Regions from separate parts of the Hoeflea algicola genome, predicted to be linked through region 1. Evidence: predicted binding sites of a transcription regulator. Region 1 holds the regulator's gene; each other region holds the start of a gene.
The links. Region 1 encodes LexA, which represses DNA repair genes until DNA is damaged. Its sites were predicted from a motif close to TGTTCNNNNTGTGTTCNG; they were not measured.
Positions count from the first base shown of each region.

Region 2: the regulator LexA is predicted to act here: its motif matches at 4,049-4,066, upstream of OEG84_RS01980 (DNA polymerase IV).
Region 3: the regulator LexA is predicted to act here: its motif matches at 3,990-4,007, upstream of OEG84_RS13925 (helicase-related protein).

Region 1 is NZ_JAOVZR010000001.1:618,156-624,861, forward strand. Features, by position in the region: gene OEG84_RS03125 (ComEC/Rec2 family competence protein) at 1-504, shown strand, start outside; gene lexA (transcriptional repressor LexA) at 810-1,523, opposite strand; gene OEG84_RS03135 (molybdopterin molybdotransferase MoeA) at 1,622-2,833, opposite strand; gene moaC (cyclic pyranopterin monophosphate synthase MoaC) at 2,833-3,339, opposite strand; gene trpC (indole-3-glycerol phosphate synthase TrpC) at 3,341-4,156, opposite strand; gene trpD (anthranilate phosphoribosyltransferase) at 4,161-5,195, opposite strand; gene OEG84_RS03155 (peptidylprolyl isomerase) at 5,237-6,706, opposite strand, start outside.
Region 2 is NZ_JAOVZR010000001.1:389,028-395,733, forward strand. Features, by position in the region: gene dnaE (DNA polymerase III subunit alpha) at 1-2,681, shown strand, start outside; gene OEG84_RS01980 (DNA polymerase IV) at 2,719-4,032, opposite strand; gene OEG84_RS01985 (hypothetical protein) at 4,214-4,870, opposite strand; gene OEG84_RS01990 (DUF3572 domain-containing protein) at 4,870-5,136, opposite strand; gene OEG84_RS01995 (response regulator) at 5,355-5,726, shown strand; partial or broken gene OEG84_RS02000 (PleD family two-component system response regulator) at 5,742-6,706, shown strand, end outside.
Region 3 is NZ_JAOVZR010000001.1:2,836,194-2,842,899, reverse strand. Features, by position in the region: gene OEG84_RS13945 (GlcG/HbpS family heme-binding protein) at 1-219, opposite strand, end outside; gene phaR (polyhydroxyalkanoate synthesis repressor PhaR) at 445-1,038, opposite strand; gene OEG84_RS13935 (acetyl-CoA C-acetyltransferase) at 1,295-2,470, shown strand; gene phbB (acetoacetyl-CoA reductase) at 2,503-3,228, shown strand; gene OEG84_RS13925 (helicase-related protein) at 4,108-6,706, shown strand, end outside.

The DNA of each region.
Region 1 (6,706 bases):
CAGGCGGCCCATGAAATGCAGGCAAAAATTCTCGATCCGCTGATGGCCGCTGCCGCAGACCAGCCCTCCCGGTTTCAGTGCGCAAGTCGGGGAGTCTGCGCCGCGATTTACAAGCAGGCGACAATCATCGCCATTGACCGCGCCGAACTGATCGGCCCGGCTTGTGACCGCGCCGATCTGGTGATCGTCGCCACCCCTGTTTATATGAGCGCCTGCCGCTCCGGCGCGACGCTGGTCACATCGCGCAGCTTGCGTCGCAGCGGCGCCCTGGCGATTCGCATCCTCAATGTCGATCCACCAGGGTCGCCGCCGGGGATCGGTGCCAGTGCTGCCACCAGGGTAGCTTCACAGGCCGTGCGTGGATCCGGTGGTATCGGCGCTCGCGGCCGTGCTCCCAGAAAACGTCCGGTATTTGACATCGAGGCAGCCCTTGAGGGGGTCGTCAGGCCGTGGACAGTTCAGCGCTATTATGACTGGCGGACGCAAAGCTATGATTTGCCGTAATAGGCGGCTCGAACCCACATCGCGCAAAACCGGGCAGCGGTTCCGAGATAACGAATTTCTCAAGTTAATCCCGGTCCGGTCTGAGGTGCGGCCTTCAGTCGACCACGCGAACAGGCAATAAAAACAGACCGCAGCAGCAGATGCCGGCGCCATACTGTCTGGGTCCGTACCAAGGCGCCAGAATTGTCTTTCGTCCACCCGCTCATGACAGCGGCCCGGAAATCCGAGGGGATATCCGGGCCGCTTTCGTCTCAAGTCTTACCGCGCGGTTTGCGCGTCCGGCCGTTCAGCCGGGCAGGGCAGTTTTAGTGATAGCGGCGGATCAGGCCCACCAGCTTGCCTTGCACCTTGACCCGGTCCGGGCCGAAAATTCGGGTTTCATAGGCCGGGTTGGCTGCTTCCAGCGCGATCGAAGCACCCTTGCGGCGGAACCGCTTCAGCGTGGCTTCCTCGTCATCGACCAGCGCCACCACGATATCGCCGGGGCTTGCCGTCGAAACATTGCGGATTACCACCGTATCCCCATCAAAAATGCCGGCCTCGATCATCGAATCACCCTTGACCTCAAGCGCGTAATGCTCGCCCGGGCCGATCATTTCCACCGGCACGTTGATGCTGTGGGTGTTGTTCTGAATCGCCGAAATCGGCACGCCAGCGGCAATCCGGCCCATCATCGGCACTTCTGCCGTGGTCGCCGGTTCGTCATTGGCAGGGACTGCACGACGCACCGATTCCGGTTTACCGAGGCTGCCCTGGATCACGCTCGGCGAAAATCCGCGCCGCGGCTGCAAATTGTTCTGGTAGCTCTCGGGCAGCTTGATCACTTCCAGCGCCCGTGCCCGATTGGGTAGGCGGCGGATGAAGCCGCGTTCCTCAAGCGCCGTGATCAGCCGGTGAATCCCGGATTTGGAAGCAAGATTAAGCGCATCCTTCATCTCGTCGAAGGAAGGGGGAATCCCGCTTTCCTTCATCCGTTCGTGAATGAAAAGCAGAAGTTCGTGTTGTTTGCGCGTCAACATGATTCATACGTCCCGGTGCCCGAGGAGAAACAAAACCAGAACCGAAATACCATGTTCTATATGTGTTCCGCAAGAGCAGCCGAAACATTGACGGAACATCAGGGGCGCAAAACCAGCACATCGCAAGCGTCGCCAGCTATTGCCGGCGGCGCAAAAGGCGGCCGAATGATCAGGCAGCGGGCATCCGAAAATATCTTCATCAATGATGAATCCTGACGTAGCGACGGTGTTGCCTCGAGCCCGCCCTCGGGGCCCGGCGCAAGGTCCCCACGAAGATAGTCCTGGCGCTGGTCGTTTTCCGGCAAGTCTCTGGTCAGTATGGCTTTTTGGATCCGCTTCGGGGCAGGGCGTCCGCCCAGTCGTGCCACCAGCGGTTCTAGGAATAGATACGCACAGACAAGGCTCGAAGCCGGATTTCCCGGCAGTCCTAGCACCCGCATTTCACCCAGCCGTCCCGACATCAGCGGCTTGCCCGGGCGCATGGCGATTTTCCAGAAATCGAGCGCCATACCGCGCCCGGTCATGGCTTCCTGCACCAGATCATGGTCGCCCACCGAAGCCCCGCCAATGGTCACCAGCACATCGGCGCCCTGTGAAATTGCCGAATCAAGCGCCGCATCCAGCGCTTCCATCCGGTCCTCGGCGATCCCCAGATCGATCACGTCGGCGCCTGCGCCACGCGCCAGCGCCGCCACTCCAAAGGTGTTCGAGGCAATGATTTGCGATGGGCCAAGCTTCTGGCCGGGCAGGCGCAATTCGTCGCCGGTGGCGAGTATCGCCACCCTTGGCCTGCGTGCCACCGGCAGGCTCGCGTGGTTCATGGCGGCTGCAAAGGTGATCGCGCCCGCGTCGAGCAGCCGTCCGGCTTCGAGCCCCACCTTTCCCTCTGTGAAATCAACACCCGCAGGGCGGATATGCCGGCCGTCTATGGCTGCCTCGTTGATTCTCACGGTGCCGTCGCCAAGCGGTGAGACATGTTCCTGAATGACAATAGCATCGGCGCCCGCTGGCACCGGCGCGCCGGTGAAGATGCGGACTGTCGAGCCCGGCTCAAGCGTCCCGTCAAAACTGTGCCCGGCAGATGATTCGCCTTGAAGCTTCAACACGGTGCCGGCCTTCACGTCTTGCGCCCGCACCGCGTAACCATCCATGGCTGATGCCGCAAACGGGGGATGGGTGCGCAGCGCTTTGAGATCGCGCGCCAGAACCCGGTCGAAACACTCGGCCAGGCCGAGCATTTCCGGCTCACCCCGGGGGGCGGCTCCCTCGAGTATCTGCGCAAGTGCGTCGTCCACTGGCATCAGCGCCATCACTCAGCCTCCTCGGTCTTCAGATCCCAGGTTCCGGACTTGCCGCCGGACTTGGCGATCACCCTGATCCCGCCGATTTCCATGCCGCGGTCCACCGCCTTGCCCATGTCATAGATGGTCAGGCAGGCGACCGACGCTGCCGTCAGCGCCTCCATCTCCACACCGGTCTTGCCGGTCAGTTTTGCCAGCGTGCGCACGCGCAGGCCGGGCAGGGCGTCATCGGCGGTGATGTCGACGCTCACCTTGGTCAGCGCCAGCGGATGGCAAAGCGGAATCAGGTTTGCGGTCTGCTTGGCCGCCATGATGCCGGCAACCCGCGCGACGCCAATCACGTCGCCCTTCTTCATGTTGCCATCAAGGATAAGCTTGAGCGTTTCGGGCTTCATCCGCACATGGCCTTCGGCTTCGGCAATGCGCACCGTATTGGCCTTGTCACCGACATCCACCATTGCCGCCGAACCGTCCTCGGCAAGATGGGTGAGCCGCGAGGAGGTCTCATCGGCCATCTTATTCAGCCGCCGTGCGTGCGCTGTCGCCTGAAAGCAGCATTTGGGTGGCTGCCGTCACATCGGTCTGGCGCATCAGGCTTTCGCCGACCAGGAATGTCGAGATGCCGCTGCGCGACAGCCGCGCACAATCGGCGTGCGATCCGATGCCGCTTTCGCCTACCAGGATCCGGTCATCCGGCACCATCGCCGCCAGCCGTTCGGAAACGCTCAATGAGACCTCGAAGGTCCTCAGATTGCGGTTGTTGACGCCGATCAGCCGGCTATCGAGTTTGAGCGCACGTGTGAGCTCGTCCTCGTCATGCACTTCGATCAGCGCCGCCATGCCGAGCTCATGGGCTTCGTCTTCCAGCCGCTTGGCGTCGTCATCGTCCAGCGACGCCATGATGATCAGGATCGCATCCGCACCCCAGGCCCGCGCTTCGTGCACCTGGTAGATGTCGAACATGAAATCCTTGCGCAGCGCCGGCAGCTTGCAGGCCGCACGTGCCGCGGTCAGAAATTCCGGCGCTCCCTGAAACGAGGGCGCATCGGTCAGCACCGAAAGACAGGCAGCCCCTCCTGCCTCATAGGCCTTGGCCAGCGACGGCGGATCGAAATCGGCGCGGATCAGGCCTTTTGACGGGCTTGCCTTCTTGATCTCGGCAATCAGCGCATAACCGCCATCGGCATGCTTGGCCTCGATTGCGGCAATGAAGTCGCGCGGCGGCTCGGTGTCGGCTGCGCGTGCCTTGATCTCGCCAAGCGGCAGCTTGGCCTTGGCAGCGGCGATCTCTTCGCGCTTGTAGGTTTCGATTCGTGTCAGAATATCGCTCATTGGCTCAGCCCGCCTTTGGTGCAGGAGCATGAGCTTGCGACACACTGACCAGTGTGTCGAGTGCTGCCAATGCCGCACCACTGTCAATTGACTGGTTGGCCAAGGTAATGCCGTCAGCCAGCGTTTCCGCTTTGCCGGCCACCACCAGCCCGCCGGCAGCATTCAGCACCGAGATGTCGCGGTAGGCGCCGGCTTCGCCCTCGAGCAGCCGCTTAAGCGCCTTGGCGTTATAGGCGCCGTCGCCGCCCTTCAGCTTGGCCAGCGGCACCCGCGTCAGGCCAAATTCTTCCGGGGTTGTTTCAAACGAACGGATCTTGCCGTCTTCCAGCGCTACAATTTGCGTCGTTCCGGTCGTGGTCATCTCGTCCAGCCCGTCGCCATGCACCACCCAGACCGTTTCCGATCCCAGATCACGCATCACTTCGGCCAGCGGCTGCAGCCATTCGGGCGCAAACACCCCCAGTAACTGCCTCTTGACGCCGGCCGGATTGGCGAGCGGTCCCAACAGGTTGAAGATTGTTCTGGTGCCAAGCTCGACCCGGCTCGGCCCGACATGGCGCATCGCCGAATGATGGGCTGGCGCGAACATGAAGCCGACACCGGCCTGGTCGATACAGGCGGAAATGCCTTCGGGCGCAAGTTCCAGCGAGATCCCGAGTGCGGCGAGCGAATCCGCAGCTCCCGATTTCGACGACAGCGCCCGGTTGCCGTGCTTGGCCACCTTGACGCCGGCGCCGGCAGTGATGAAGGCCGCCGCCGTCGATACATTGTAGGTGCCCGAAGCGTCGCCGCCGGTGCCGACGATGTCGATCGCATCGGCGGGCGCGCTGACCGGCAGCATGCGCTCGCGCATCACGCTGACCGCGCCGTAGATTTCATCGACGCTTTCGCCGCGGACCCTGAGTGCCATCAGGAACCCGCCGATTTGCGAAGGCGTGGCATCGCCCGACATCATCACCCCGAAGGCGCGTCGGGCTTTTTCGCGGTCAAGAGGCTCGCCGCCCGCCACCTTGGCGATGAAGGATTTGAGATCGGCCATGGTGCCTGCTTTCCCTGTCTACGTAATCTGGTCTTTCCGGCTTAGAACGCAAGGGCCCGGTCGGCCAGCGCCTGGTCGATGGATACCCCCAGATCGGCCTGCAACCGTGCCACCATCTGGTCGAGAATGTCGTCAGCCACCTGTTGTGAAACCTGCGCGCGTTGCTCGGCTGCAACCGAACCCGCCGTCACCGTGGACGCGTCGTTGACCGACTTGACCTGCAGCAGGATCTTGTTTTCGCCCGAGGCGTCGTTGGCCACGCCGAGATGGCCTTTCGGGCCGGCGAAGGCTTCCGAAACAGCTGCCGCACCAAACACCGCGTCAGCGCCGCGACGGTTGAGCGCATATTTGGTTTCCACCGATACCGCCAGTTCCTCGGCGATTTTCGCAAGCTCGGCGCCCTTTTCGAGCCGCTCATGAAGTTCGTTGGCCTTGGCGCCGAGTGCTTCCAGCGACTTCTCTGCTGTCCAGTCGGCCACCACCCGATCGCGCACTTCATCAAGTGTGCGGTCGCGGGCAGGGGTGACGTCAATCACTTCGTACCAGACAAAGCCTTCTGCTCCGAGGCTGAGCGGCAGCGTCTCGACGCCGGGTTCGGCCTCGAACGCCTCTTTCAAGAGCGTCTGCGATTGCGGAATGTCGCTGATGACGTCGCCGTCCGGGGTCTGGCCGGTGCGGTCGATCGCCTCGATGCTCACCGGCTTGAGTTTCTGCTGTGCTGCGGATTCAACCAGCGTCATGCCGCCGGCGCGGGCATCCTCGAATGCGTCATGCACATCAAGCAACGCCTGCGAGGCCTCGGCCAGTGCCAGTTCCTTGCGGATCTCGGCCTCGACTTCTTCGAAGCTGCGTGTAGATGCAGGTGTGATCTCCGCCACCCGCAAAATCACAGGTCCGAACTGACCATCAACCACCGATGTGGTGCCACCGGGAGTATTGATCGCAAACGCAGCGTCTGCCAGCGATTGATCCGGCATAGATGTCTTTGTGAAGCTGCCAAGCCGCACGTCGGCTGCCGAGCGGCCCTGGGCTGTCACCAGCTCGTCAAAACTCTTGCCCGAAGACAGTTCGACTGCAGCCGCGTCAGCTGCTGCGCGGTCGGCAAATACCAGCTGGTCGACCGTGCGGGTCTCGTCAGTGGTGTAACGATCCTTGCGCGCCTCATAGTCGGCTCGCGCAGTCTCGGCGCTGATTGCCGCAGGATCGGCGATATCTTCGCTTTCCAGCTTCACATAGGTGAGCTTGCGGTATTCGGGTGCGGCGTATTTCGCCTTGTTGGCCTCGAACCAGCTTTCGAGCTCACTGTCTGTAGGAGCCGCCACCGGATCGATATTGGCCTGGGTCAACAACAGATAATCAGCGTCGCGGGTCTCGGATTCGTATTGCGCCATCGCCGCAATCATCGTGTCGGGGGCGGAGAAGCCCTCCGAAACGGCTTCGACGATCTGGGTGCGCACCGCAACCTGGCTGCGGTTCTTGAGATAATCTTCCTCGCTCATGCCGACCGTGCG
Region 2 (6,706 bases), 230 kb from region 1:
CCGATGCCCCCGAAGCGCTGGCCAACACGGTGGAAATCGCCCGCCGCTGTGCGGCGATTGTCGAGACCCGTGCGCCGATTCTACCGCATTTCACCGGTGCCGATCATGGGAACCCCGAAGCTGCGCTTGCCGCAGAAGCAGCAGAACTGCGGCGGCAGTCGATCGAGGGGCTGGAACGGCGTCTGACGCGGGTCGGGATGGCCGATGGCTACACCATCGAGGATTATCGCGAACGGTTGCAGATCGAGCTCGACATCATCGAGAACATGAAGTTTCCCGGCTACTTCCTGATCGTGGCCGACTTCATCAAATGGGCCAAGGATCAGGGCATTCCGGTGGGACCCGGTCGTGGTTCCGGTGCGGGCTCATTGGTCGCCTACGCGCTGACTATCACCGATGTCGATCCACTGCGTTTTTCGCTGCTGTTCGAACGTTTTCTCAACCCCGCCCGTGTGTCGATGCCCGACTTTGACATCGACTTCTGCCAGGATCGCCGCGAAGAGGTGATCCGCTATGTGCAGAAGAAATATGGCCGAGAGCAGGTTGGGCAGATCATCACGTTCGGAAGCCTTCAGGCGCGCGCGGCGTTGCGCGATGTCGGCCGGGTGCTGGAAATGCCCTATGGTCTGGTCGACCGGATCTGCAAGCTGGTGCCCAACAATCCCGCCAACCCGACGCCGTTGGGCAAGGCAATAGAGGAAGAGCCGCGGTTCGCCGAGGAAGTCGACAAGGAACCCGCCGTCGGGCGCCTGCTCGATATCGCCCAGAAGCTCGAGGGGTTGTACCGCCACGCCTCCACCCACGCCGCCGGCATCGTCATTGGCGACCGGCCGCTGTCGCAATTGGTGCCGATGTACCGCGATCCGCGTTCCGACATGCCGGTCACCCAGTTCAACATGAAATGGGTCGAGCAGGCCGGCCTGGTCAAGTTCGACTTTCTCGGCCTCAAGACCCTGACTGTGCTGAAGACGGCAGTCGGGTTTATCGCCAAGCGCAACATCACCATCGATCTCGAAGCCTTGCCGCTTGATGACAAGCCGACCTACGAGATGCTGTCACGCGGCGAGACGGTCGGCGTGTTCCAGGTGGAATCGGCGGGCATGCGCAAGGCGCTGATTGGCATGCGCCCCGACAGGATCGAGGACATCATTGCGCTGGTCGCGCTCTATCGTCCCGGCCCGATGGAAAACATCCCGGTCTACAATGCGCGCAAGCATGGCGAGGAGGAACTGGCCTCGATCCATCCCAAGATCGACGGGCTGCTGGCCGAAACCCAGGGCGTGATCGTCTATCAGGAACAGGTGATGCAGATCGCCCAGGTGTTGGCAGGCTACTCGCTTGGAGAAGCCGACCTTCTGCGCCGTGCCATGGGCAAGAAGATCCAGGCGGAAATGGACAAGCAGCGCGCCCGCTTCGTCGATGGTGCCGTCGAACGCGATGTGTCCAAGCCGCAGGCCAATCTGATCTTCGATCTTCTCGCGAAATTCGCCAATTACGGCTTCAACAAGTCTCACGCCGCAGCCTACGGCATTGTTTCCTATCAGACGGCCTACCTGAAAGCCCATTACCCGGTCGAATTTCTGGCTGCCTCGATGACGCTGGATATGTCGAACACTGACAAGATCAACGATTTCCGCCAGGACGCCAAACGGCTTGGCATCGAGGTGGTGCCGCCATCGGTGCAGACCAGCTTCCGGCATTTCGAGACCGGCGAAAACCGGATCTATTATGCGTTGGCGGCAATCAAGGGTGTGGGCGATGCCGCCGTTGAACACATCGTCGAAGTCCGCGGCGACGCGCCGTTTGCCACGCTGGAGGATTTCTGCCTGCGGATCGATCCGCGCCAGGTCAACCGGCGGGTGCTTGAAAGCCTGATTACCGCCGGCGCGCTCGATTGTTTCGGCCATGACCGGGCCATCCTCGTCGCCGGCCTTGACCGCATTCTCGGCTTCGCCCAGCGCGCGCAGGAAAACCGTATCAGCGGGCAGAGCGATATGTTCGGCTCAGGCGCTGCCGAAAACATTGAAACCATCCACCTGCCGGCAACGATGCCCTGGCTGGCGGCAGAGAAACTGCACCGCGAATATCAGTCGCTGGGCTTCTATCTGTCAGCCCATCCACTTGATTCCTATAATGATCTGTTGGCCAAGATGCGGGTGCAGACCTGGGCCGACTTTTCGGTCTCGGTCAAGGCCGGCGCCACCGCGGGGCGGCTGGCGGGCACTGTCACCAGCAAGCAGGAACGCAAGACCCGCACCGGCAACAAGATGGGCATTGTGGCGTTCTCCGACAGTTCCGGCCAGTACGAGGCAGTGCTGTTTTCCGAAGGCTTGGCGCTTTACCGCGAGTTGCTCGAACCGGGTAAGTCGATCGTCATCACCGTCACTGCCGAGGAGCGTCCCGAAGGCATCGGTCTGCGCATCCAGACGGCCGACTCGCTCGAAGATCGGGCCGCGCGCGGCCAGTCCGCACTCAGGGTTTACATGCGTGATGCAAAGCCGCTCAATTCGGTCTCGACCCAGTTGAAATCGCGCGGTGAAGGGCAGGTGTCTTTCGTCATGATCAAGGATGACGGTCGTCGAGAAATCGAAGTTACGTTGCCGGACCGCTACAAGCTCACACCGCAATTGGCTTCCGCGCTGAAGGCGGCGCCCGGTGTGCTTGACGTCGAGCTGGTTTAATGTCGGCGGCTTTCGCTGCTTGGAGCCGCTCTCTGAGCTAATCCTCTTCGGCCTGCTTGGTCTTGCGCGAGGTTCCGAAGGTATAACCGGTCTCCAAAATGTCGCGGCCGAATTTTTGCCGGACCTTGTCGATGGCGCTTTCCGCCACCGCCCGGCGCGCGGCGGCGGGGTCCACCAGATCCGGCGGGTCGGCGCGCGCCGCGTCGGTCAGGTCTGAAACGCCGATGCCGATCAGCCGGAAACGCTCGCCGCCGAGTTCTTTTTCCAGAAGATGCAGTCCGGTGCGGAAAACCCGGTCGGCAAGCACGGTCGGATCTTCAAGCTTGATATTGCGGGTGCGGCTTTTGAAATCGCCGGTCTTGAGCTTGAGCACCACTGTCTGCCCGGCAATGCCCGAGGCCTTGAGCCGGGCCGAGACCTTTTCCGACAGCCGCCGGAGCACCGGCACCAGATCCTTGGCCTCCGAAAGATCGTGGTTGAAGGTGGTTTCCGCCGAGACGCTCTTGGCGCCCTCATTGGGGTGCACGGTGCGATCGCCTTCGCCACGGGCCAGATGATAGAGGCGCTTGCCCATCACCCCGTAGCTGCGCATCAGCGCCGTCAGCTCCATGGTCTGCAACTGGCCAATGGTGCGGATGCCGTCGCGCTCCAACGTTGCCCCGAATGCCTTGCCAACGCCCCAGATCATCGTCACCGGACGCGGCTTGAGAAAATCCAGCGCCTCCTGCTTGCCGATCACCGAAAATCCGCGCGGCTTGTCGAGATCGGAGGCGACCTTGGCCAGGAACTTGCAATAGGACAGCCCCACCGACAGCGAGATGCCGATCTCGGCCTCCACCCGTGCGGCAAACCTGGCCAGCGTGCGGGCAGGGGTGTCCTTGTGCAGCCGTTCGGTGCCGGCAAGGTCCAGGAACGCCTCGTCGATCGAAATCGGCTGTACCAGCGGTGTGAGCTCTTCCATCATCCGCCGGACTTCGCGGCCGACGCGCGCGTATTTTTCCATGTCGGGCTTGATCACCACTGCATCCGGGCAGGCATCGAGCGCCTTGAACATCGGCATGGCCGAACGCACGCCATTGATCCGGGCGATGTAACAGCAGGTGGAAACCACGCCGCGCTTGCCACCGCCGATGATAACAGGCTTGTCGGCCAGTTCAGGATTGTCGCGTTTTTCCACCGTGGCGTAAAACGCATCGCAGTCAACATGGGCAAGCGTCAGCTCCCCGATTTCGCGGTGGCGGATAAGGCGCGGGCTGCCGCACATCGCACAGCGTCGCCCGGCGCCTGCCGGCGTCAGGCAATCACGGCAAAAACCGGGAAGTGGATCGGAATGCTGCGGCGCTTGGGGCATCGGCTCGATAGCAAAAGAGAACAAACGTTGAACATCGCCAGATTACGCAATAGTCTGGCGACTCACAAGTCCACCATTATGTGATGGGAGCCGGTTTTGATGTCGATGTCGATCTCGCCTTCTGGCCGAGGCGCTATGGCCACAGCCGGGAACGCCGTTCGGGCCCAAAAGCGCTATCTGTTCAGCCGGGAAGGGACGTCAGATGGGTCCTTATGAGCGCTTCCGCCTCGTTCCAGTCGCCCGCCATCGCAACGCCGTCACCTGGATGCGGCGCCAACGCCCGGAAAGCGTCGTTGGCCATCAGGTTGACCAGCAGCGTTTCGGGCATGTGCGCCCTTACCGACTGAAGATTGGTGAAAATGTCGTCGATGAACACCAGCGGGTGATCTCGGCCGGCATGCAGCGCCTTGACCGCCGGTCCTTTGGGCGCCTCGGTGGCAATCATCGGATAATCGAAGCCGTGCTGGTCGAGCAAGATGCGGCGCACCGATCGGTGGCGCGGCGGCATCGCCGTCAGAAACACGATATCGGCGTCTTCCGACAGCCGGGCCAGACTGTCGGCTGCCGCCTTGATCGGCGTCTGCCAGCCATCCTGGGCCGTGAAAAAGCTCTCCAACAGTTGCTCGACCTCGTCGTGTCCGGTTTCGGAACTGTCAGCAAGATTGAATATGTTGCCGGTGAGCCGGAACGAGCGCGGTCGCAACTCGTGGCCGTTATCGATCAGGAATGCCTGGAACGGGGTGATGAACTCCAGCACCACCTCGTCGATATCGCAAACGATCAAGGCTCTTTCGCCGAGATTGAGATCGTCATGTTCGGCGTCGGGAATGCGTATCATCATCCGGCCTCGCTGGCGCCGCCCAGCGCCTGGAAGGCGCGCGTCACCGCTTCCGGCCGGGTGCCGGTCGAGGCGCAAAAATCCATCAATGTCGGCTCGTGGTTCATCAGGAAACCGAGCACGCCGGCGAGAAACCCCGGTTCCTTTGCCGCTTCGCGCAGATTGGAAGCCTCAAGCCCGGTCAAGGCCAGAAAACGGCCCATCAGTTCGGGCTCTCCGGCCAGCCATCCAAGCACCGCAATCGCCGTTTCTTCTGCATCCGCCATCGCCCGGGTTTCCTTGTTTGGATCATGTACCGCATTCGCACGATCCGATTACCACTTTTTCAACCTAATGAAACTAAGGTGGTTGTGTTGACTGGCATCAGGACGCGGTTTGTTTGCAATCGGGTCTGGTGTGAGACTGGCAATTCTTGGCGGTGGCGGTTGGCATCGGGAGGATCTGGCAGGTTGGAAGAACCGCCGATTCGAGGATGGGAATGGATATGACAAAGCAGGTGATGATTGTTGAGGACAATGAACTCAACATGAAGCTGTTCCGGGACCTGATCGAAGCGTCAGGCTACAAGACCATCCAGACCCGCAATGGCATGGAAGCGATGGATCTTGCCCGCAAGCATCGCCCCGACCTTATCCTGATGGATATTCAGTTGCCCGAAGTCTCGGGTCTGGAAGTCACCAAATGGCTCAAGCAGGATGACGACCTGCATATGATTCCGGTTATCGCGGTTACCGCCTTTGCGATGAAGGGTGATGAGGAGCGCATCCGGCAGGGGGGCTGCGAGGCCTATATTTCCAAACCCATATCGGTGCCCAAATTCATCGAAACCCTCAAGACCTATCTCGGCGATGCATAGGGGCGGAGACTCAAGATGACCGCGCGGATCCTGGTGGTTGACGACATTCCGGCCAATGTGAAGCTTCTCGAGGCTCGGCTGCTGGCTGAATATTTCGAGGTGCTGACGGCCGAAGACGGCATGACCGCGCTGTCGATCTGCGACCAGACCCAGGTTGATCTCATCCTGCTCGACATCATGATGCCGGGCATCGACGGATTTGAAGTCTGCGAGCGGCTCAAGCAGAACCCGCGCACAGCCCATATCCCGGTGGTCATGGTCACCGCACTCGACCAACCGGCTGACCGGGTCCGCGGCCTCAAGGCCGGCGCCGACGATTTCCTGACCAAACCGGTCAATGACCTGCAACTGATGACCCGAGTGAAGAGCCTGGTTCGCTTCAAGGCGCTCTCTGACGAGCTTCGGCTGCGTGCCGAGACTGCGCGCGACCTTGGCCTCGAGGGGCTGCTGGCGCCGCACCAGGGGCATCTGGAAGAGCCCGGACTTGTGTTACTGGTCGAAGGCCGCGCCAACACCCAGGACCGCATGACCCGGGCGCTGAAGGGCATCGCAGATGTCACCGCCATCGGCGATCCGCAGGCGGCGCTGTTCGAGGCGGCCGAAAAACCTTATGAGCTGGTAATCGTTTCCTCGGCGCTCGAAGATTACGATCCGCTGAGGCTGTGCTCGCAACTGCGTTCGCTCGATCGCACGCGCTTCATCCCGATGCTGATGGTCGCCGAGCAGGGCGAAGAGGACCTGATGATCCGGGCGCTCGATCTCGGCGTCAATGATTATCTGCTGCGGCCGCTCGATCCCAACGAACTAGTTGCCCGCAGCGTCACCCAGATCCGCCGCATGCGCTACACCGGCCAACTGCGTTCGAGCCTGACGCAATCGGTCGAGTTTGCCGTCACCGATCTCGCTGACCGGGCTCAACAATCGCCGTTATCTCGATACCCATCTGGCGGCGCTGGTCGAGCGCTCCAACCGACGTGGCC
Region 3 (6,706 bases), 2.2 Mb from region 1:
GAGCCAGCGCGAGCCGGCGCCAACGGCCAGCGCGCCATAGGCTTTGCCGCTGGCTATTTCAAAGCGCATCATCGAGGCGCCGTCCTGGCGTTGAAACGCCTTGGGGTGGCCGCCTGCGTCCAGCACGACAACGCTCAGCGGTTTGAGATCCAGTTCCTTGCCCTTGGCGAGCGCCGCTGTGATGATCTTGAGCGACTTGGCGAGCGTAAGGTCGGTCATGGTGCATACCTCTCATGAAATCGTTGGAAAAATCGAAACAGGTATACGCATCAAAGCGGCGGGGACGCCAGTTATCTGTTCGGAATATGAGGCGGGAAGCTGCTATCGGAATAGCGATACAATCGGCCGAGCTAAGGCCGGACGCGTCGGGTTGGGGCGCAGGTGGCGCAGCCGAAGCGGCGCTGCCACTCCGGGTACGGCGCTGCTTGGAGAAGCGCGTACCGCTTAATTGCCGATCGAGTTGATCTTGTCCTGCAAGGCCTTGAGTTGCGCTTTCAGATCGTCGATGTCCTTGGACGTGTCAGACTTCTTCTGGCTGTCCTCGGGCTCGCCCGAATGACCCAACGCAAACGGCGAAAACATCTGCATCGCCTTCTGGAACATCTCGGTGTTGCGGCGCACCTGGTCCTCGACCAGCTGCAACGGTAGCTGGATGTTGGGCGCCATCGGATTGTTGCCATTGGTGCTGGCGAGCTGGGCGCGCATCTGTTCCTGCTGGTCGGTCAGCGCCGACATCGAATGTTCGAGATAGCTTGGCACCACCATCTGCAGTTGGTCACCGTAAAACGAGATCAGTTGCCGCAGGAAGGATACCGGCAGCAGAGTATTGCCGGTTTTGGATTCCTGCTCGAAAATGATCTGGGTGAGAACCGAATGGGTAATGTCGTCGCCGCTCTTGGCGTCCAGAACCGAAAAATCCTCGCCCTTCTTGACCATCACCGCGAGGTCATCGAGCGTCACATAGGTGCTCGTCCCGGTATTGTAGAGACGGCGATTGGCATATTTCTTGATTGTTACCGGGCCACTGTTTTTTGCCATCTTCGCTCTCCTTCAAGGTCCTGTTGGACCCAGGATCTTGATCCTGAATGTCATAGTTTGAACAGGACTGTAGGCGAAAATGCCTTGGAATGACAATTCCTTTGTGCATTGCGGTGAATGCGGCCTTCCGCAGGTCATACAATAGTTTTGATTATATCGATTGCGCCGTGTTTTTTGCAGTGCGATATTTGACAGCCGGATCAAGCTCCGTCACGTTCGATCCAGCCTCACACTTTCAGATGACAGGAATTTCGTCATGAGCTCAATCGTTATCGCCAGCGCCGCCCGTACCCCCGTTGGGTCCTTCAACGGCGCATTCGCAAATGTCTCCGCCCACGCGCTTGGCGCGGCCGCGATCAAGGCGGCGCTCGAACGCGCCGGCGTTGATGGTGCCGATGTCGACGAAGTCATCATGGGGCAGGTGCTGCCCGCGGGCGAAGGCCAGAACCCGGCGCGCCAGGCGGCGATGGCGGCTGGCATCCCGCAGGAAACCACTGCCTGGGGGCTCAACCAGCTGTGCGGTTCGGGCCTGCGCGCGGTCGCGCTCGGCATGCAGCAGATCGCCATGGGCGATGCCAAGATCATAGTCGCCGGCGGGCAGGAATCCATGTCGATGGCGCCGCATTGCGCGCATCTGCGCGCTGGTACCAAGATGGGCGACGTCAAGTTTACCGATACCATGCTGAGCGACGGCCTAACCGATGCGTTCTACGGCTACCATATGGGCGTGACTGCCGAAAACATCGCCAAGAAATGGCAGCTCAGCCGCGAGCAGCAGGACACTTTCGCCGTGGCTTCGCAGAACAAGGCGGAAGCCGCCCAGAAGGCAGGCCGGTTCGCCGACGAGATCGTTCCGTTTGTGATCAAGGGCCGCAAGGGCGATGTCACCGTTGAGCATGACGAGTACATCAAGGCCGGCACCACGATCGATGGCGTCGGCAAGCTGCGCCCGGCCTTCGACAAGGAAGGCACGGTAACCGCCGCCAACGCCTCGGGGTTGAACGATGGTGCTGGTGCTGTGGTGCTGATGAGTGCCGAGGAAGCCAAGAAGCGTGGTATCGAGCCGCTGGCGCGGATTGTCTCATGGGCAACCGCTGGCGTCGATCCGCAGATCATGGGCACAGGCCCGATCCCGGCTTCGCGCAAGGCCCTTGAAAAGGCAGGCTGGAGTGTCGGCGATCTAGACCTGGTCGAGGCCAACGAAGCCTTTGCCGCGCAGGCCTGCGCGGTCAACAAGGAACTCGGTTGGGACGAGGCGATCGTTAACGTCAATGGCGGCGCGATTGCCATTGGTCATCCGATCGGCGCTTCCGGCGCACGCATTCTCAACACTTTGCTGTTCGAAATGAAGCGCCGCGGCGCCAAGAAAGGCCTGGCGACGCTGTGCATCGGTGGCGGCATGGGTGTGGCCATGTGTGTCGAACGCGACTGAATACATAATCATAACAATCTGGGAGGATCGGCATGAGTAAAGTAGCAATCGTGACGGGAGGGTCACGGGGCATTGGGGCGGCGATTTCAGTGGCCTTGAAAGCGGCCGGGTATACGGTCGCCGCCAATTATGCTGGCAATGACGAGGCGGCTGCGAAATTCACCGCGGAAACCGGGATCAAGGCCTTCAAATGGTCGGTCGCCGATTACGACGCTTGCGTCGCCGGCATTGCCCAGGTGGAAGCCGATCTCGGCCCGGTGGCGGTGCTGGTCAACAATGCAGGCATCACCCGCGACGGGATGTTTCACAAGATGACGCCGCAGATGTGGAACGAAGTGATTTCCACCAATCTGTCAGGCCTGTTCAACATGACCAACCCGGTGTGGAGCGGCATGCGCGAACGCAAGTTCGGCCGTGTTATCAACATCTCCTCGATCAATGGCCAGAAGGGCCAGGCGGGACAGGTCAATTATTCGGCAGCCAAGGCCGGAGACATCGGCTTTACGCGGGCGCTGGCCCAGGAAGGCGCGCGCGCAGGCATCACGGTCAACGCCATTTGCCCCGGCTATATCGGCACCGACATGGTCAAGGCCATCGACGAGAAGGTACTCAAGGAGCGCATCATCCCGCAGATTCCGGTGGGCCGGCTTGGCGAGCCCGAGGAAATCGCCCGCGCGGTGGTGTTCCTGGCGGCCGACGACGCCGGTTTCATCACTGGATCGACGATCTCGGCCAATGGCGGTCAGTATTTCAGCTGATCAAGCCATTGATCCTGCCACGACAACAAACGGCTCCTTCGGGGGCCGTTTTCATTTGCGCCCGCCGCGTATCTCGAAGTGAGCCGGACAAAGGTTAATTCTGGCACGAATTTTCGGATGCGGAATGGGGCTGCGGCGCCGGAAATGGTGCCCAGGGAACGCAGTTCCTACCAGATTTTGCGGTGAACAAACGGCCAACGCCCGCAAATCGCTGATTCGTTCCGCTGCTGTTCTGAAAGTTAACGTGGCGGGTTGAGCTGTTGTTGCGTGTACACGCGAACCGTCTGGAAAGATTAATCAATTCCTAACGAAATGGTGCCGGAGGGAAGCCGATGGTTTGGCAAAAGTTAACAGTGGCGGCCCATTTGACGTGGTTCGGCGAACAGGCGGTTCTGTATCTGGTAGGGGATTGTGCCGTTGTTGCGACATGTTGGGGTGAACAAACAGAGAAACAAGTCAGGTAGGTGATTCGTCGCCGATTCGTTCCGGCGCTGTTCCGAAAGTTAACACGGGATCGAAAATGCCAGTGATTTCGTTAGGGATCTGTTTGGAATAATTAATGAAATATGAAGTCGAGCAAATTGCCGAATAATCCGGTTGCGGTGCCGGAGCGGCTGGATGCAAAGGTTAACAGCCACCCCGATATTCGCGTAGGTTGTTGCCGTGCTGATTCAGCATCTAGTGCGATCCGCGGTCGGTTTTCCCATATGTTGCGGTGAACAAAAGCAGAATATGGATGAGTCATTGATTCGTCGCTGGTTTGTTCCGTCACTGTTCCCCTGGTTAACGCGGCGGCCGTGATGGGAACGGATTTTAGCACTGTTTCGAACCTGCCAATGTGCTAGGACGAAGCTTGTACTGATCCTGAAACGGACGATGATGCCCGCTTCCCGCAGCCACCCTCCCGAACCGCTGATTCTGTCTGGCCGCGGCGTTACTGCCGTGCTTGGGCCGACCAACACCGGCAAGACCCATTATGCGATCGAGCGCATGGCCGCGCATTCCTCCGGGGTGATCGGCTTGCCGCTGAGGCTTTTGGCGCGCGAAGTCTATGGCCGCATGGTCGACAAGGTCGGTGCGCAGCATGTCTCTCTGGTCACCGGCGAGGAAAAGATCACCCCGCCGGGCGCGCGCTATTCGGTCTGCACAGTGGAGGCGATGCCGCAGCAGACTGACGCCGCCTTTGTGGCTATCGATGAGGTGCAGATTGCCGGCGACTTGGAGCGCGGGCACGTGTTTACCGACCGGATCCTGTCGTTGCGCGGTCGCGAGGAGACATTGCTGCTGGGGTCTGCCACCGTTCGCGGGATCCTCGAACACCTGTTGCCAGGGATCACCATCGTCGAGCGGCCAAGGCTGTCGGAACTGCACTATGCCGGTTCGAAGAAGATCACCCGGCTGCCGCGGCGCTCGGCGATCGTTGCGTTTTCCGCCGACGAGGTCTACGCCATCGCCGAACTGGTGCGCCGCCAGCGTGGCGGGGCTGCGGTGGTGCTGGGCGCGCTGAGCCCGCGCACCCGAAACGCCCAGGTCGAGCTCTACCAGAATGGTGATGTCGACTACCTGGTCGCTACCGACGCAATCGGCATGGGGCTCAATCTCGATGTCGATCACGTCGCCTTCGCCCAGGAGCGCAAATTCGACGGCTATTCCTACCGGCAACTGACCGCGTCGGAGTTCGGGCAGATCGCCGGCCGTGCCGGACGGCATCTGCGCGATGGCACCTTCGGCGTCACCGGCCAGGTCAATCCATTGGCCGATGATCTGGTGCAGCGGCTGGAAAGCCACGTATTCGAACCGGTCAAGATTCTGCAGTGGCGCTCCAAGCAACTGGATTTTTCCAGCCTGCAGACATTGCAGGCGAGCTTGGAACAGGTTCCGGCGCTCCAGGGGCTGACACGGGCGCTGCCGACGGTCGATCAGCGGGCACTTGAACATCTGGTTAATGATTTCGAAGTTCGTGACCTCGCCAGCACGCCGGGCAATGTTGCCACCTTGTGGGATGTTTGCGCTTTGCCCGATTACCGGCGTATCGCACCGGCCCAACACGCCGATCTGATCGCCACGATCTATGGCGATCTGATACGCCGCGGAGCCGTCAACGAGGATTTTCTTGCCGAACAGGTGCGCCGAACCGATTCTACCGATGGCGAAATCGACACTTTGTCGGCGCGGATTTCACAGATCCGAACCTGGACATATATCTCAAATCGGCCCAATTGGCTTGCCGATCCGACACACTGGCAGGAAAAGACTCGCGAAATTGAAGATCGATTGTCAGATGCACTGCATGAAAGGTTGACGAAACGCTTCGTTGACCGCAGGACATCTGTGCTCATGAGGCGCCTGAGAGAGAATTCTATGCTCGAAGCAGAAATTAGTGTGAATGGTGATGTTTTCGTAGAAGGTCACCTGATTGGACAATTAGCCGGATTCCGGTTCGTGGCTGACACCTCGGCGGAAGGTACCGACGCCAAGGCGGTCAGTGCGGCCGCGCAAAAGGCGTTGGCGCTGGAGTACGAGGCGCGGGCAGCACGGCTGCACGCTTCGGGCAATTCCGATTTCGCCATTGGCGCGGACGGCACGGTGCGCTGGCTCGGTGATCCGGTGGCGAAGTTGGCCGCCGGCGACCATGTGCTCAAACCGCGGGCGATCCTGCTTGCCGACGAACAACTGAGCGGTGCTGCGCGCGATTTCGTTGCTGCGCGCATCGACCGGTTTGTCAATCATCATATCGCCACCGTGCTCAAGCCTCTCGATGATCTGGCTCGGGCGGAAGATCTTGACGGTCTGGCGCGGGGGCTGGCTTTCCGGCTGGCTGAAAGCCTCGGCATTCTGTTCCGTCGCGACGTTACCGACATGATCAAGGATCTTGACCAGTCGGCGCGCGCAAGCCTGCGCAAATATGGCATCCGCTTCGGGGCCTATCATATTTTCATGCCGGCCTTGCTGAAGCCGGCGCCGGCCGAACTGGTGACGCTGTTGTGGGCGCTGGTCAATGATGGCTTCACAAAGCCGGGCTATGGTGATGTGACGCCGCTATTGGCTGCTGGTCGCACCTCGGTTGCCACTGATCCGGCGATTGATCGCGAGTTCTACCGGCTGGCCGGTTTCCGGTTCCTGGGAAAACGCGCCGTGCGGGTCGACATTCTGGAGCGTCTGGCCGATCTGATCCGTCCGGCACTGCAGTGGAACCCGGGAGCTGCTGGCGCGCGGCCGGAAGCGGCTTATGACGGTCGACGTTTCATCACTACAACCGGCATGCTGTCGATCCTGGGCGCTACCCAGGACGATATCGAGGAAATCCTCAAGGGGCTTGGCTATCGTGCCGATGAGGTTCCGGCCGAAGCGGCGCAAGCTCACATCGCCGCCCTTGAAGCGGCTCAGGTCAACACTGTAGGCGGCGACAGCAAGGGGCCGGTGGTCGAGGTCGTAGTTTCACGTACGGCCGCAGAGCGCCCGCTGAAGCCCACCGCAT